One region of the Agromyces chitinivorans genome, then DNA from elsewhere that is predicted to be linked to it. Evidence: riboswitches for the same ligand, from Rfam matches in the RefSeq annotation. Region 1 holds a riboswitch; the other holds the start of a gene.
What was found. Region 1 has a riboswitch for glycine ahead of ABZK10_RS01835 (L-serine ammonia-lyase). Riboswitches for the same ligand answer to the same signal wherever they lie in the genome.
Positions count from the first base shown of each region.

Region 2: another riboswitch for glycine. It lies ahead of gcvT (glycine cleavage system aminomethyltransferase GcvT); the one in region 1 lies ahead of ABZK10_RS01835 (L-serine ammonia-lyase).

Region 1 is NZ_JBEPJZ010000001.1:369,313-376,638, forward strand. It holds gene ppa (inorganic diphosphatase) at 1-89, shown strand, start outside; gene ABZK10_RS01810 (C40 family peptidase) at 162-1,571, opposite strand; gene ABZK10_RS01815 (M23 family metallopeptidase) at 1,564-2,922, opposite strand; tRNA gene ABZK10_RS01820 (tRNA-Glu) at 3,207-3,279, shown strand; tRNA gene ABZK10_RS01825 (tRNA-Asp) at 3,311-3,384, shown strand; tRNA gene ABZK10_RS01830 (tRNA-Phe) at 3,474-3,549, shown strand; gene ABZK10_RS01835 (L-serine ammonia-lyase) at 3,623-4,990, opposite strand; glycine riboswitch at 5,118-5,201, opposite strand; glycine riboswitch at 5,205-5,303, opposite strand; gene ABZK10_RS01840 (MBL fold metallo-hydrolase) at 5,344-6,009, opposite strand; gene ABZK10_RS01845 (UbiD family decarboxylase) at 6,044-7,326, opposite strand, start outside.
Region 2 is NZ_JBEPJZ010000002.1:808,277-815,602, forward strand. It holds gene ABZK10_RS16535 (ATP-binding protein) at 1-703, shown strand, start outside; gene gcvP (aminomethyl-transferring glycine dehydrogenase) at 794-3,592, opposite strand; gene gcvH (glycine cleavage system protein GcvH) at 3,661-4,059, opposite strand; gene gcvT (glycine cleavage system aminomethyltransferase GcvT) at 4,143-5,291, opposite strand; glycine riboswitch at 5,345-5,438, opposite strand; glycine riboswitch at 5,440-5,526, opposite strand; gene ABZK10_RS16555 (putative endonuclease domain-containing protein) at 6,299-6,790, shown strand; gene ABZK10_RS16560 (NUDIX hydrolase) at 7,061-7,326, shown strand, end outside.

The DNA.
Region 1 (7,326 bases):
GCAAGTGGGTCAAGACCGAGGGCTGGGCGGATGCCGCCGAGGCCGAGCGCCTCATCGCCAAGGCGATCGAGGCCTACCCCGGTCACTGACCCCGCGGGTTTCCCCGCATGACGGCCCGGCGCGCGATGCGCCGGGCCGTCGTCATGCCGTGGGCGGGACGCTCAGCCCGCCGGCCGTGCGGCCGCCGACGGCGAGCCCCAGATGTAGTACTCGCGCACGGGCTTCGTGGGGTTCGGCGCCTCGATGATGCGGCCCCCGCCCAGGTAGATCGCGACGTGGTAGTAGTTGCCCGGCACGCCCCAGAACAGCAGGTCGCCGCGCTGGACCTGCGAGAGCGGCACGGCCTTCCCGCGCGACGCGAGGGTGGCGTACTGGTTGGTGGCCGAGTGGGTGCCGATGGCGATGCCGGCCGCGCGGTACGACATGAGCGTCAGCCCCGAGCAGTCCCACACGTCGGGTCCGGCGCCGCCGAGCTGGTAGCGCTCGCCGAGCTGGGCGCGCGCGTAGGCGATCGCGGTCTCGACGGCGGTCGTGTTCGGCGCCGCCGGGGCGGGTTCCGGTTGCGGCGTCGGGGTCGGGGTCGAGCCGCCGGATGCCCCCGACGAACCACCCGACGAACCCGACGAGCTCCCGCCCGACGACGACCCGCTCGAGCTCCCCGAGCCGGCGGCACCCGAGTCTGCGTCGGCGTCGGCACCCGAGTCTGCGTCGGCGTCGGCCTCCGCCTGCTCGCGCGCCGCCTGCTCGGCGGCCTCGCGGGCGGCCTGCTCGCGGGCGACCTGCTCGCGCAGCGCCAGCTCCGCAGCCTCCTGCCGCTGCCCCTCTGCACGCTCGCGCTCGAGGGCGGCCGTCGTGTCCTTCAGCGAGGCGAGCTGCGCGTACAGCTCGACCGAGCGCTGCTCCTGCTCGTCGACCGCTGCCTGCGCGGCGACGGCGGCCGCCTCGGCCTCGTCGGCACGCGCCTCGGCCGCCGTCGCGAGCCGCTCCCGCTCCGCGGCGGCATCCGCCGCCTCCGCCGTCAGCGCATCGGCCGTGTTCCGGTCGGCCACGGCCTCGTCGTACACGAGCTGCGACTGCTCGCCGACCTTGCTCGCGCGCCCGAGCTCGTCGAGCAGCGTCTCGGCGTCCGCCCCGCTCAGCACGAGCTGCAGCGACAGGTCGGTGCCCGCGGTGCGTGCGAGGTGGGCGACCAGGAGCCCTGCGCGCATCTTCGAGATCTCGGCGCGCGCCTCGGCCTCGTCGGCCTGGGCGGCGAGCTCCGCCTCCCGCGCGAGGGCCGCGTCGAGCTCGTCCTGCGCGAGGTGGAACGCCTCCGCGGCGACCTGCGCGTCGCGCACCGCGGCATCCGCGGCGTCCTGGAGCCCGGCGAGGAGCTCGGACACCCGGTCGATCTCCGCCTGCGTCGCCGCCTCGTCGCCCTTCGCCGCCTCGATCTCGGCCCACGACGGGTAGTCGGGTGCCGCGAAGGCGGGAGCGGCGACGCCGCCCGACGCCGCGAGCACCCCCACCGCGACGCCGGAGAAGAGCGTCGCGGACTGCCGCCGCCGCAGCGGCCCGCGGGCGTCAGCCAAGCGGCACTCCGCGCGCGGCCATGAACGGCTGCGGGTTGATGCGGTACCCGTTCTGGAACACCTCGAAGTGGAGGTGGCACCCGGTGGACGCACCCGTGCTGCCGGAGCTGGCGATGTTCTGCCCGGCGCTCACGGTCTGCCCGACACCGACGAAGACGCCGCCGTACCGGATGTGCGCGTAGCCCGTGGCGATGCCGTTGCCGTGGTCGATCTTGATGAAGTTGCCGTAGGTGCCGGAGTAGCCCGCGTAGACGACGACGCCGGAGTGGGCGGCGTAGATGGGCGCGGAGCATCCGGTCGCCAGGTCGGTCGCGTAGTGGAAGCCGCCGGAGCACCCGCCCGGGGTGCAGATGCTGGTGCGCGGGCCGTAGGTGCCGCTGATGTACCCGTACGCCGGGATCGCCCAGCCCTGGCTGCTCGTGGTGCCGCCCGCGAGGCCGCCTCCACCGCCCGACGCCGCCGCTGCGGCGGCCGCCGCAGCGGCCCGCGCCGCCGCCGCAGCCGCAGCCTTGCGCCGGCGCTCCTCTTCTTCCTTGCGCTTGCGCTCGCCCTCCTGGTAGGCGGCGATCGTGGTCGCCTCCTTGTCCTTGAGGTACTTCAGCTGCTGCTCGAGCTCGATCTTCTTGTCCTCGGACTCGGCGAGCGCCGCCTCGGCGGCGGCCTGCGCCTCCTGCGCGGCGACGAGCGCCTCCTCCGCCGCGATGCGGAGCTGTTCGCGCTCGTCGCGCGCGACGGCGGCCTGCTCCCCGAGCGCCTTCGCGGTGTTCGCGGCCTGCTGCGCCTCCTCGTAGACGCCTGCCGTGCGCTCGACCATCTTGCTCATGTTGCCCAGCTTCGAGAGCAGCTCGTCGGTCTCGGCCGCGGTGCCGGCCTCCAGCATCATGTTGATGCCGAGGTCGGTGCCGCCTGCGCGGTACAGCTGCGCGGCGAGCTGGCCGGCGTTGTCCTCGGCCTCGGCCGCCTCGGCCGCGGACTCGTCGGCCTGCTGCTGGATCTCCTCGGCACGCCGGTTCGCCTCGTCGAACGCCTGCTGGGCGGCGAGCAGCTCGTCGGTACGCCGCTCGGCCTCGGCCCGGGTCTCCTCCACGCGCACCTCGAGCTGCGCGATCAGGTCGGTGATCTCCGAGACCGCGGCAGCGCCGGCGGCGGTGTTCGCCTTGGCCTTCTTGACCTCGTCCCAGGTCGGGTAGTCGGCGGCGTTCGCGGGTGCGGGCGCGGCGACGGACATCGACGCGACGATGAGCAGGGCGCCGAACACCCCGATGGCGCGGCGGAGGCCGGGCAGGGCGGTTCCGACGCGCCGCGCGCGTCGCGGTGCGACCTGCGTCGCCTCCCCCGCCCCGTCTGCCATGGTTCCCCGTTCCCGCCGTTCGGCCGGTTTCGTCACGATCGTCACATCCGTCACATCCGCAACGTCAGCCACAGTAACAACGGACCGCCTGATCCTCGGTATTGCCGGCCGACGTGGTGCTCGGCCCCCGGACGAGGGACGTGCCGAGCGCGACGCTACCCGGGGTCCGGGCCCCCGCCGGGAGCGCCGACGGCCCGTCGCGGGATCGGTTCCGGCCTCGTTTTGGAATCTGGCGGAACTGCCCGTATGCTTGGCTGTCGGCGGTCGCGTCCAGCGCGACACCCGGCCCCATCGTTTAGCGGCCTAGGACACCGCCCTTTCACGGCGGCAGCACGGGTTCGAATCCCGTTGGGGTCACGCTGAACGAAGGTTACAATTCAATACGCAAGGCCCTGTGGCGCAGTTGGTTAGCGTGCCGCCCTGTCACGGCGGAGGTCGCGGGTTCAAGTCCCGTCAGGGTCGCTTCGGCGGATGGGCTCTCCTCGAGAGCCCATCTCCGTATGGGGAACATCTTCGGATGCCCCGCCTGAAACGCATCGTCGGATGCACCAGGCTCTGTAGCTCAGTTGGTAGAGCGCACGACTGAAAATCGTGAGGTCACGGGATCGACGCCCGTCGGAGCCACCAGAACGAGAAGCCCGGGTTCGCCCGGGCTTCTTCGCGTCTCCGGGTGCCGCGGCGCGGCACCGCCCCGCCGCGCTCAGCACTCGATGACGTTCACGGCGAGTCCGCCGAGCGAGGTCTCCTTGTACTTGCGCTTCATGTCGGCGCCGGTCTCGCGCATGGTCGCGATGGCCTGGTCGAGCGAGACGTGGTGCGTGCCGTCGCCGTGCAGGGCGATGCGCGCGGCGTTGATCGCGGTGCTGCTCGCGATGGCGTTGCGCTCGATGCACGGGATCTGCACGAGCCCGCCGATCGGGTCGCAGGTGAGGCCGAGGTGGTGCTCGATGCCGATCTCGGCGGCGTTCTCGACCTGCTCCGGGGTGCCGCCGAGCAGCGCGCAGAGCCCCGCGGCCGCCATGGAGCAGGCCGAGCCGACCTCGCCCTGGCAGCCGACCTCCGCGCCCGAGATCGACGCGTTGCGCTTCAGCAGCAGGCCGATGGCCGCGGCCGTCAGCAGGAAGCGCACCACGGCGTCGTCGCCGAGCTCGCCGACGAACCGGTCGGCGTAGTGCAGCACCGCGGGCACGATGCCCGCCGCGCCGTTCGTCGGCGCGGTCACCACGCGGCCGCCCGCGGCGTTCTCCTCGTTGACCGCGAGCGCCCACAGGCTGACCCAGTCCATCGCGCCGCTCGGACCCGACTCGCCCGCCGCGGACAGCTTCCGGGCGAGGCCGGGCGCGCGCCGGCGCACGCGCAGCGATCCCGGCAGGAACTCCGCCTCCGCGGAACATCCGCGCTCGACGCACTCCCGCATGACGCGCCAGACCCGCAGCAGCTCCTCGCGGACCTCGGCCTCGGGCCGCCGCGCGCACTCGTTCGCGAGCATCGCCTGCGCGATGTCGATCCCCTCGGCTCGACACGTCGCGAGCAGCTCGGCGCCGGACGCGAACGGGAACGGCACGTCCGCGCGCTGCTCGACGACGGTCGGGCGGCCGCCGAGGTCGTCGGCGACGAAACCGCCGCCCACGGAGTAGTACGTCGCCGTGCGCAGCGTCGCGCCGGCGCCGTCGAACGCCTCGCAGGTCAGGGCGTTCGGGTGCCCCGGCAGCCGCTTCCGGCGGTGGAGGACCACGTCCTCGTCGGGATCGAACGCGATGCGCTGCGACCCGCCGAGCAGCAGCGTCCGCTCCGCCGCGACCCGCGCCACCCGGGCGCCGACACTCGCCGCGTCGACCGTCTCCGGGTGCTCGCCGGCGAGGCCGAGGACGACCGCGGCATCCGACCCGTGCCCACGCCCCGTGGCACCGAGCGAGCCGAGGAGCTCGACCCGCACGCGCGCGACCTCCGCGAGCATCCCGTCCGCGGCGAGGCCGTCGACGAACCTGCGAGCGGCGCGCATCGGCCCGACCGTGTGCGAGGAGGACGGCCCGATGCCGATCGTGAACAGGTCCAGCGCGCTCGGCATCGGCGCGGACTCCGCGATCGGGGACGCGGCTGCGGGCCGCATCCGCTCTGCTGCGGTCGTCGGAGGGTGGGTCATCGGAACTCCCGGGTCGGGGCCGGCCGCGCCGGCGTCGGGTGGTTCCTCCCCGCTCTGTCGATGACCTGAGAGATTCGCGCGGCTCGCGCCGCCTTGCCCCGTCGGTGAGCAGACCGTGGCCTGCTGCTTTCCAGAGTTCCCTGTCGTGGCGGTACGGGTGCCTGAGAGATTCCCGGGGAGGGGCTTGCTCCTACGGCGCCGCCCGGGCGGACCCGGCGGGCTCTCCCGCCACGATGCGGGTATTCAGTTCGCTGTTCGTCACGCTAACACGCGGCGCGTCAGCGCGCGCCCGAGGCAACGACCTCGATCACCCCGTCGTCCAGCCCCGGCGCCGGTTCGGCACCGCCGAGGCCGAGCACCGTCGACCAGAAGTACCGGCGCCACACCGGGGCCAGGCCCGCATCGTGGATCGGCAGGACCCACCGCGGCGCGACGCGACGCACGAACTCGACGGTGTCGCCGAGGCGCGCCCACGGCGCGGCGATCGGCACCGCCAGCAGGTCGACCCCCTCCGGCACCGCCGCGTACGAATCGCCCGGATGGAACAGCGAGACCCCGTCGCGCTCGGCGAGCACGAACCCGAGGTTGCCCGGCACGGGCAGCTCCGGGTGGATGGCATCGTGCGTGCCGCCGACCGCGCGCACCGTGAGCCCGGGCAGGTCGAGGTGCCGCCCCGCCTCCATCGCGACGGTCGCGCTCCAGCGCTCCCCCGCCCTCGCGATGACCTCCGGCAGTGCGCAGAGCACCGCGTTCGGATTGCGCGCGTGCAGCGCGGCGAGCCGGTCGGGATCGAAGTGGTCGGCGTGGGCGTGCGTGACGGCGACCACGTCGACCCCCTCGAGCGCGAACGCCGACTCGTCGGCGTACGACCCCGGATCCAGCAGCATCCGCACCTCGTCGCACTCGACGAGCAGCGCCGCATGACCGTGACGGGTGACCCTCATCGCGCGCACCCGACCGCCGGTTCGGCCGGACGCGTCATCCGAGGATCCAGGACCACGTGTCGCGCGTGTACTGCTTCACCTCGGTCGAGGGCCCGATCGCGGGTGGGAACCGGTCGCGCCACTCGTAGGGCCGGGTGGCGTCGATGATCATGCGCGAGTTCGTGCCCTTGCGATCGGGATGGATCGCGGGGTCGAGGTGTCCGCTCAGCGCCCCGGTGAGGATGATCGTGTCGCGCTCCGGATCCGCCCGCGTCGAGACCGCCCAGATCACCTCGTGCAGGTCGGTGATGTCGATGTCGTCGTCGACCACCACCACGATGCGACCGAGGTAGTTGGCCTGGCGCACCTGCGCCGCGACCGTGCCGACCTGCCGCGAGTGCCCCTGGTACTTCTGGGAGATCGCGATGACGTTGAAGAGCCGGCAGCCGCCGACGCTGTGCGTCCAGGCCGCGGTCACGCCGGGGATCCCCGCGGCCGTGATCTCGCGCTTGAGATTGGCACTGCGGCCGTACTGCTGGAACCGCTGGGCCTCGTAGGGCGGCTTCTCGGGCGGGCAGCCGAGGATGATCGGGTTGTTGCGGTAGTAGACCGCACTCACCTCGAACACCGGCTCGGGTCGCGCGGTCGAGGCGTAGTACCCCGTCCACTCGCCGAACGGCCCTTCGATGCGCTCCTTGTCGTGGCGGAGGAACCCCTCGATCGCGATCTCGGCGTCGGCGGGGATCGGCAGGCCCGTGAACCGGCCGGTTATGGTCGGGATCGGGCTGCCCTGCACACCTCCGACCCACTCGAGCTCGTTCACCCCGTTCGGGATCTCGAGGCCGCTCGCCATGAACTGCAGCGGATCGAGCCCGGCGACGATCACGGCGGGCATGTCTTCGCCGTTGTCGAAGTAGCCGTCGCGGTGGAGGCGGCCGTGCTTGCCGGGCGAGATGTACAGCCCCGTGGTGCGCTCGTCGTGCACCTGCACGCGGTACGCGCCCATGTTCACGATGCCGTCGTCGCGGCCGCGCGTGATGATGCCGCAGCCGGTGCCGATGTACGGGCCGCCGTCCTCCGGGTGCCAGAGCGGGGTGGGGAACTTCCACAGGTCGATGTCGTCGCCGGTCATCACGTTCTCGGTGATCGGGCCCTCCGCCACCTCCTCGGTCGGCAGCGGCACGGCCTCGTCGAGGTGCCGGCCCCACGCGTCGCAGAGCGCGAACGTGCCGATGTCGGCGGGGAGCCCGAGCGTCGCCGCGAGTCGCGCGCGGTTGCCGAGCGAGTTCACCAGCACCCGCCACCCCGGCTCGTAGCCCGGGATGCGGTCGAACAGCA
Region 2 (7,326 bases), on a different contig from region 1:
CCCGGCCGCCGCGTTCGCACGGCTCGAGCCGATCATCTTCGACGGACGCGACGACCGGCCCGCCGATCGACTGCTGCAACTCGCGACGGCCGCACGCATCATCGGCGCGATGCGCGACCGCGGCATCGCGCCACCGCGACCCGCCGATGATGTACGGGCGGCACTCGAACCGTTGCAGGGCTGGGAGTCCGCACCCGTGTGGACCGCGATCGCGAACGCCGAGCTGACCGATGATCCGACCGAACGCGCCGAGGCCTGGCAGCCGGCGCTCGACCTCCTCGCCGCGGGCAACGGCCACCGACATCTGCTCGGCTACGGCCTGGTCCGCCAGGGCACGGCGCTGCTCGACGCCGGCGACCGCGAGGCGGCGACCGAGCGCATCGCGCGCGGTCGTGCCGAGGCGGAGCCGCTCGGCTGCGGACTCGTCGTGCGCATGGCGGACGACGTCGCCACACGGGCGGGGCTGCCGCTCGGGGCGACCGGTGAACGCAGCGCAGGCGTCGGGGACGCCGAACTCACCGCACGCGAGCAGCAGGTGCTCGACCTCGTCGCCGAGGGCCTGTCCAACCGCGAGATCGGCGAACGCCTGTTCATCAGCGGCAAGACGGTGAGCGTGCACGTCTCCGCCGTGCTGCGCAAGCTCGGCGTGGGCTCGCGCACGGAGGCGGCGGTCGCCGCGGCCGCGCGGGCGGACCGGGGCTGACCGGCCCGCCCGGGGCATCCGCTCGACGTCGGCGACGTACCCGGGGCCGGCGCTCGATTCGAGCGGCGCAGCCCCGGGGCATCCGTCGGCCTAGGCGAACGCCTCCACGGGCGGGCACGCGCAGACGAGGTTGCGGTCGCCGTAGGCCTGGTCGACCCGGCGCACCGGCGGCCAGTACTTCGTGCGCACGAGCGAATGCACCGGGAAGACCGCCTGCTCGCGGGTGTACGGGTGGGTCCACTCCCCCACCGCGATCGACTCGGCCGTGTGCGGAGCGTTGCGGAGGGGGTTGTCGTCGGCCGGGAACTCGCCGCGGCCCACCGCGTCGGCCTCGGCCTTGATCGCGATCATCGCCTCGACGAAGCGCTCGAGCTCCGCCAGGTCCTCCGACTCGGTCGGTTCGACCATGAGCGTGCCCGCGACCGGGAACGACATGGTCGGCGCGTGGAAGCCGTAGTCGATGAGGCGCTTCGCCACGTCGTCGACGGTCACGCCCGTCGCCTGCGTGAGCGGACGCACGTCGAGGATGCACTCGTGCGCGACCAGCCCGTCGTCGCCCGTGTAGAGCACCGGGAAGTGCTCGCGCAGGCGCTCGGCGACGTAGTTCGCGGCGAGCACCGCGGCGGACGTCGCCTCGCGCAGCCCCTCGGAGCCCATCATGCGGATGTACGCCCACGAGATCGGGAGGATCGACGGGCTGCCGTACGGCGCCGCCGAGACCGGGCCGCCGCCGTGCACGAGCTCGCGGTGGTCGGCGCGCTGCGCCATCGGGTGGCCGGGCAGGTACGGCGCGAGGTGCGCCTTCGCTGCGACCGGGCCGACGCCGGGGCCGCCGCCGCCGTGCGGGATGCAGAACGTCTTGTGCAGGTTCAGGTGCGACACGTCGCCGCCGAAGTCGCCGAACCGGGCCGTGCCGAGCAGCGCGTTGAGGTTCGCGCCGTCGACGTAGACCTGGCCGCCGGCGTCGTGCACGGCCTGCGTGATGTCGACCACGTCGTGCTCGTAGACGCCGTGCGTCGACGGGTAGGTGATCATGAGCGCCGCGATCTCGGCGGCGTTCGCGTCGATCTTGGCGCGCAGGTCGTCGAGGTCGACGTTGCCGCGGTCGTCGCAGGCCACGACCACCACGCGCATGCCGGCCAGCACGGCGGATGCCGCGTTGGTGCCGTGCGCGCTCTGCGGGATGAGGCACACCGTGCGCTCCGGCTCGCCGTTGGCGTGGTGGTAGCCGCGGATCGCGAGCAGGCCCGCGAGCTCGCCCTGGCTGCCCGCGTTCGGCTGCAGCGAGACGGTGTCGTACCCGGTCACCTCGGCAAGCCACGACTCGAGCTGCTCGATGAGCGCGAGCGAGCCGACCACGTCGGCCTCGGGGGCGAACGGATGCAGGTTCGCGAACTCCGGCCAGGTGACCGCCTGCATCTCGGTTGCGGCGTTCAGCTTCATGGTGCACGAGCCGAGCGGGATCATGCCGCGGTCGAGCGCGTAGTCGCGGTCGCCGAGGAGCTTCAGGTACCGCATCATGGCGGTCTCGGAGTGGTGCGTATTGAAGACAGGGTGCTCGAGGTAGGCCGTGCTGCGGCTGAGGGCCTCGGGGATGGCCGAGCCGGTCAGTGCCGCCTCGCCGCGCTCCTCGGGCCCGCCGAAGGCGCGGGTGACGAGGTGCAGCTCGTCGAACGTCGTGGTCTCGTCGACCGAGACCTGCACGGTCGCCTCGTCGGCGGCCCAGAGGTGCACACCGAGCTCGCGGGCGCGCTCGACGACGCGATCTGCCGTGCCGGGCACGACGACGCTGAGCGTGTCGAAGAAGGCGTCGTGCACGACGGTCTGGCCGAGGTCGGCGAGCTGCTCGGCGAGCAGGTGCGCCATTCCCGCGGTGCGGGCCGCGATCGCGCGCAGGCCGCGGGGGCCGTGGTAGACGGCGTACATCGACGCCATCACGGCCAGCAGCACCTGCGCGGTGCAGATGTTCGAGGTCGCCTTCTCGCGGCGGATGTGCTGCTCGCGCGCCTGCAGGCTGAGCCGGTACGCCGGATGCCCCGCGGCATCCTGCGACACCCCCACCAGGCGCCCCGGCAGCTGGCGCTCGAGGCCCTTCCGCACGGCCATGAAGCCCGCGTGCGGCCCGCCGAAGCCCATCGGCACGCCGAAGCGCTGCGAGGTGCCCACGGCGACGTCCGCGCCGAGCTCGCCGGGCGGGGTGACGAGCGTCGTCGCGAGGAGATCTGCCGCGGCGACGGCGATGCCGCCGCCCGCGTGCACGGCCTCGAACACGGCCGACGGGTCCCAGATGCGGCCGGATGCCCCGGGGTACTGCGCGAACACGCCGAAGCACTCCCCCAGCCCGGCCGGGTCGGTCTCGGCGAGCGGCAGCTCCGCGAGCTCGATGCCCACGGCCTCGGCGCGCGAGCGCAGCAGCGCGAGCGTCTGCGGCAGCGCGTCGGCGTCGACCACGAACCGGGCCGTCTTCGCCTTCGAGGCGCGGCGTGCCAGGAGCATCCCCTCGACCACCGCGGTGCCCTCGTCGAGCATCGAGGCGTTCGCCGTGTCGAGCCCGGTGAGGTCGGCGACCATGGTCTGGAAGTTCAGCATCGCCTCGAGGCGGCCCTGCGAGATCTCGGGCTGGTACGGCGTGTAGGCCGTGTACCAGGAGGGGTTCTCGAGCACGTTGCGCTGGATCACGGCCGGGGTGATCGTGCCGAAGTAGCCCAGGCCGATCATCGACGTGCGCACGGTGTTCTCGTCGGCGATCGCGCGGAGCTCGGCGAGCGCCTGCCGCTCGGTCGCGGCCTCGGGGATGGACGAGGAGATGACCTCGCGCATCTGGATCGAGCTCGGCACCGCCGCGTCGACGAGCGCGTCGAGCGAGTCGTAGCCGAGGGTCGCCAGCATCAGCGCCTGGTCGTCGCGGGTCGTGCCGATGTGGCGACGGCCGAAGGCGTCGAGGTCGTACGTGCCGCTCACTCGCCCGTGACCTCGCGGTACTGCTCGAGGCTCAGCAGGTCCGCCGGGATCTCCGCGACCGTGACCTTGATCAGCCAGCCGTCGCCGAAGGGGTCGCTGTTGAGCAGCTCGGGCTCCTCGACCGCGCGCTCGTTCACCTCGGTCACGGTGCCGTCGACCGGCGAGATGAGCTCGCCCACCGACTTCGTCGACTCGATCTCGCCCACGACGTCGCCTGCGGCGACGGCCGTGCCGACCGCGGGCAGCTCGACGAACACGACGTCGCCCAGCTTCTCGGCGGCGTAGGCGGTGATGCCCACGACCACGCCGCCCGCGTCGACGCCCTCCGCGGGATCCTCGTCGACGAGCACCCACTCGTGGTCGCTCGTGTACTTCAGGTCGTTCAGGTCGGTCATGGGGTTCCCCTCGGATCGGTGGGTCGCGGTGCTCGGTGGGCGGTGCGGTTCGTGGTGGGTGGCGGGTTCGCCGGACGGCGCGGCTACTGCTCGCGGCGGTAGAAGGGCAGGTCGACGACGGATGCGGCGATGCGCGTGCCGCGCACGTCGACATACAGCGCGGTGCCCGTCGCCGCGTGACGCGGAGCGACGTAGGCCATGGCGATCGGGTGGCCGAGCGTGGGCGACAGCGCGCCGCTCGTGATCACGCCGACCTCGGAGGCATCCGCCCCCTCGCCGTCGAACAGCGCGTACCCGGCGCGGCCCGCGCGGCGGCCCTCGCTCGCGAGCCCGACCAGCACCGGGGCATCCGCCGCCGGCCCCTCCTCGCTCGCGGCGCGGCCGACGAAGTCGACCTCCTTGGCGAGCGCGACGACGCGCCCGAGCCCCGCCTGCGCCGGGAACGTGTCGCGGGTGAGCTCGTGCCCGTAGAGCGGCATGCCCGCCTCGAGGCGCAGCGTGTCGCGGCTGGCCAGGCCCGCCGGCACGAGCCCGAGCGGCTCGCCGGCCTCGACGAGCGCCTCCCAGAGGGCGGGCGCCTGGTCGGGCGAGACGTAGAGCTCGAAGCCGTCCTCGCCCGTGTAGCCGGTGCGCGCGACGAGCACCGGCTGCTCGGCGAACTCGGCCGCGACGGCGCGGTAGTACTTCATTCCGGTGACGGCATGCACGAAGTCGTCGTGGTCGTTGCCGTCGCCCTGGATGCCGAAGCCGGGCGTCGTGGTGAGGATCTCGAGGGCCTTCGGCCCCTGCACCGCGACAAGGGCGACGTCGTCGGACTCGTCGAACACCTCGCAGTCGAACGGCGCCGTGCGGGCGCGCAGCTCGTCGGCGACGTGGGCGGCGTTGGCGGCGTTGGCGACGACGAGGAAGCGGTCGGCCCCCGTGCGGTAGACCACGAGGTCGTCGATCACGCCGCCGTGGCGCGCGAGCAGCAGCGTGTACTTCGCCTGACCCTCGGCGCTGGCCGAGAGCTTGCCGGCGAGCGCGTAGTCGAGCGCGCGGTCGGCCTCGGGCCCGACGACCACGATCTCGCCCATGTGCGAGAGGTCGAAGATGCCCGCCGCGGTGCGGACCGCCTTGTGCTCGGCGAGGTCGGACGAATAGCGCACGGGCATCTGCCAGCCCGCGAAGTCGGTGAAGGTCGCGCCGGCGGCGCGGTGGATCGCATCGAGGGGGCTCAGGCGTTCGGTCACGGAGTTCTCCTGTCGTCGCACGGCGCGCGCGGCATGCTGCCGCGGTCGAGAACTCCCCCTCTGTCATGTGCCTGAGAGTTTCACGGACCCCGTGGGGTGCGCTTTCACCGTGGGCGGGATGCTCGTGGCATCCGCTTTTCAGAGCGGCCTGCTCGCTGCGGTCTGTGACCTGAGAGATTGGCGGGGAGGCTTGCTCCTTCGGTGCCGGCCCAGCCGGCTCTCCCGCAACGCGTCGATGGCCCGATATGCGATTGTGCGCACAGCCTACCAACCGAATCCGGGAATCCTCGCCCCGCGCTGCGCGCGAGCCCGGTCCGGCCCCAGACCCGTCAATCTCCTGCGCTCTCGCGCCTCATGGCGCAGTTTCTTGACGGGTCTCGCGCACGACCCGTCCCCGTGGTCTCGAGACCCGTCAAGAGCCTGCACTCCCAGCGCTGAGAACGCAGGTTCTTGACGGGCGTTGTATCGGCGACCAGGGGTAGGTCCTCCACAGGCGCGAACGGGCACCCTCTCGGGGGGTGTGCGCATGCGGCACCGCCGAAGTCCGGCTCGTTGGAGACAGTGTCAGCATGCGAAGTCCGAGCCGACTCCCCGCCGATCTCGTGTCCCGCGTGTCATTCACGACTGGGGATGCCGCGAAGCACGGCGTCGGACATCGGCGGCTCGCCGCACCCGACATCGTGGCTCCGTTCCACGGGGTTCGGTCCGCCCAAGACGCACCACCGCTCGCGTCGGCCTATCAGGTGCGACTCGCCGAGGGTCAGTGCTTCAGCCACACCACGGCCGCACTGCTCTTAGGCTGTCCGCTCCCCCGCAGGCTGGAACGAGACCCGCGTGTCCACGTCTCGAGCGTCGGGAAGTGGCGCGGGCCCCGCACTCGCGGGGTCGTCGGGCACGAGCTGTCGAGCCGATGCACCAAGGTCATCGAGGTCGATGGCCTGCTGGTGACGGATGCTCCGACCACCTGGCGCCACCTCGCCGGGATGCTCTCCGTCGACGAGCTCATCGTGGTCGGCGACTACTTGGTGTCGCCCCGCGGGTCCTACGGCGATCTCCCTGCCCTCACCGAGGACGAGGCGCTCCAGCGTTCGATCGAGCGAACGCCGCGCCTTCGCGGAGCGGCTCGCGCCCGCGATGCACTCGTCGACGTCCGCGCGGGCGCCCGTTCACCGAAGGAGACCGAAGCTCGGCTCATGCTCTGCCGTGCAGGATTGCCGGAGCCGGTGCTGAACCATCCAGTCGTCGACGAGAAGGGCGAACTCATCGCAGAGATCGACCTCGCGTACCCGGACGACCTTCTCGGAGTGGAGTACGAGGGCGACACGCATCGCGAGCGCGAACGCTTCCGTCGTGACATCCGACGCATCGAACGGCTCCAGGACGCGGGTTGGCACATGATCCGCCTGACCTCGGACGACGTTGACGCGACGCTCACGACGACGGCCTCCTGCGACGCGGTGGAGCGAATCGAACGCCGACTCCGCATGCCTCGCACCTGAAGACCAGAGACGCGGCAGACCTGGTTCCCCGCCCCGCTGAGACCCGTCAAGAAGCTGCGCTCTCCCCGCTGGGAGCGCAGTTTTCTGACGGGTCTCGAGCCACCTACGTGACCCGACACGCAAGACCCGTCAGGAAACTGCGGTCTGGCTCGCCAAAGCGCAGGGAATTGACGGGTCTGGAAGTTCGCGGGGGCGGTTTGTGTTCGGGTCAGGGTGACACTAAGATGGACGCGGTCTTCGAGTCAGACTGACACTTAGGGGGTGGGGCGGATGCCGGTGGAGCCCGTGGGCACGCACGACGCGCGCCTCGCCGTGTCGACGGTGATCTTCGCGCTGCGCCGCGACGAGGCATCCGGACTGCCCACGCTCTGGATTCCGCTGGTGCGCCGCACGCGCGACCCCTACCTCGACGACTGGGCGCTGCCCGGCGGCTGGCTGCCCGACGACGAGGAGCTGTCGGATGCCGCGGCGCGCACCCTCGGCGAGACGACCGGCCTCGCGCCGAAGTACCTCGAGCAGCTCTACACGTTCGGTGC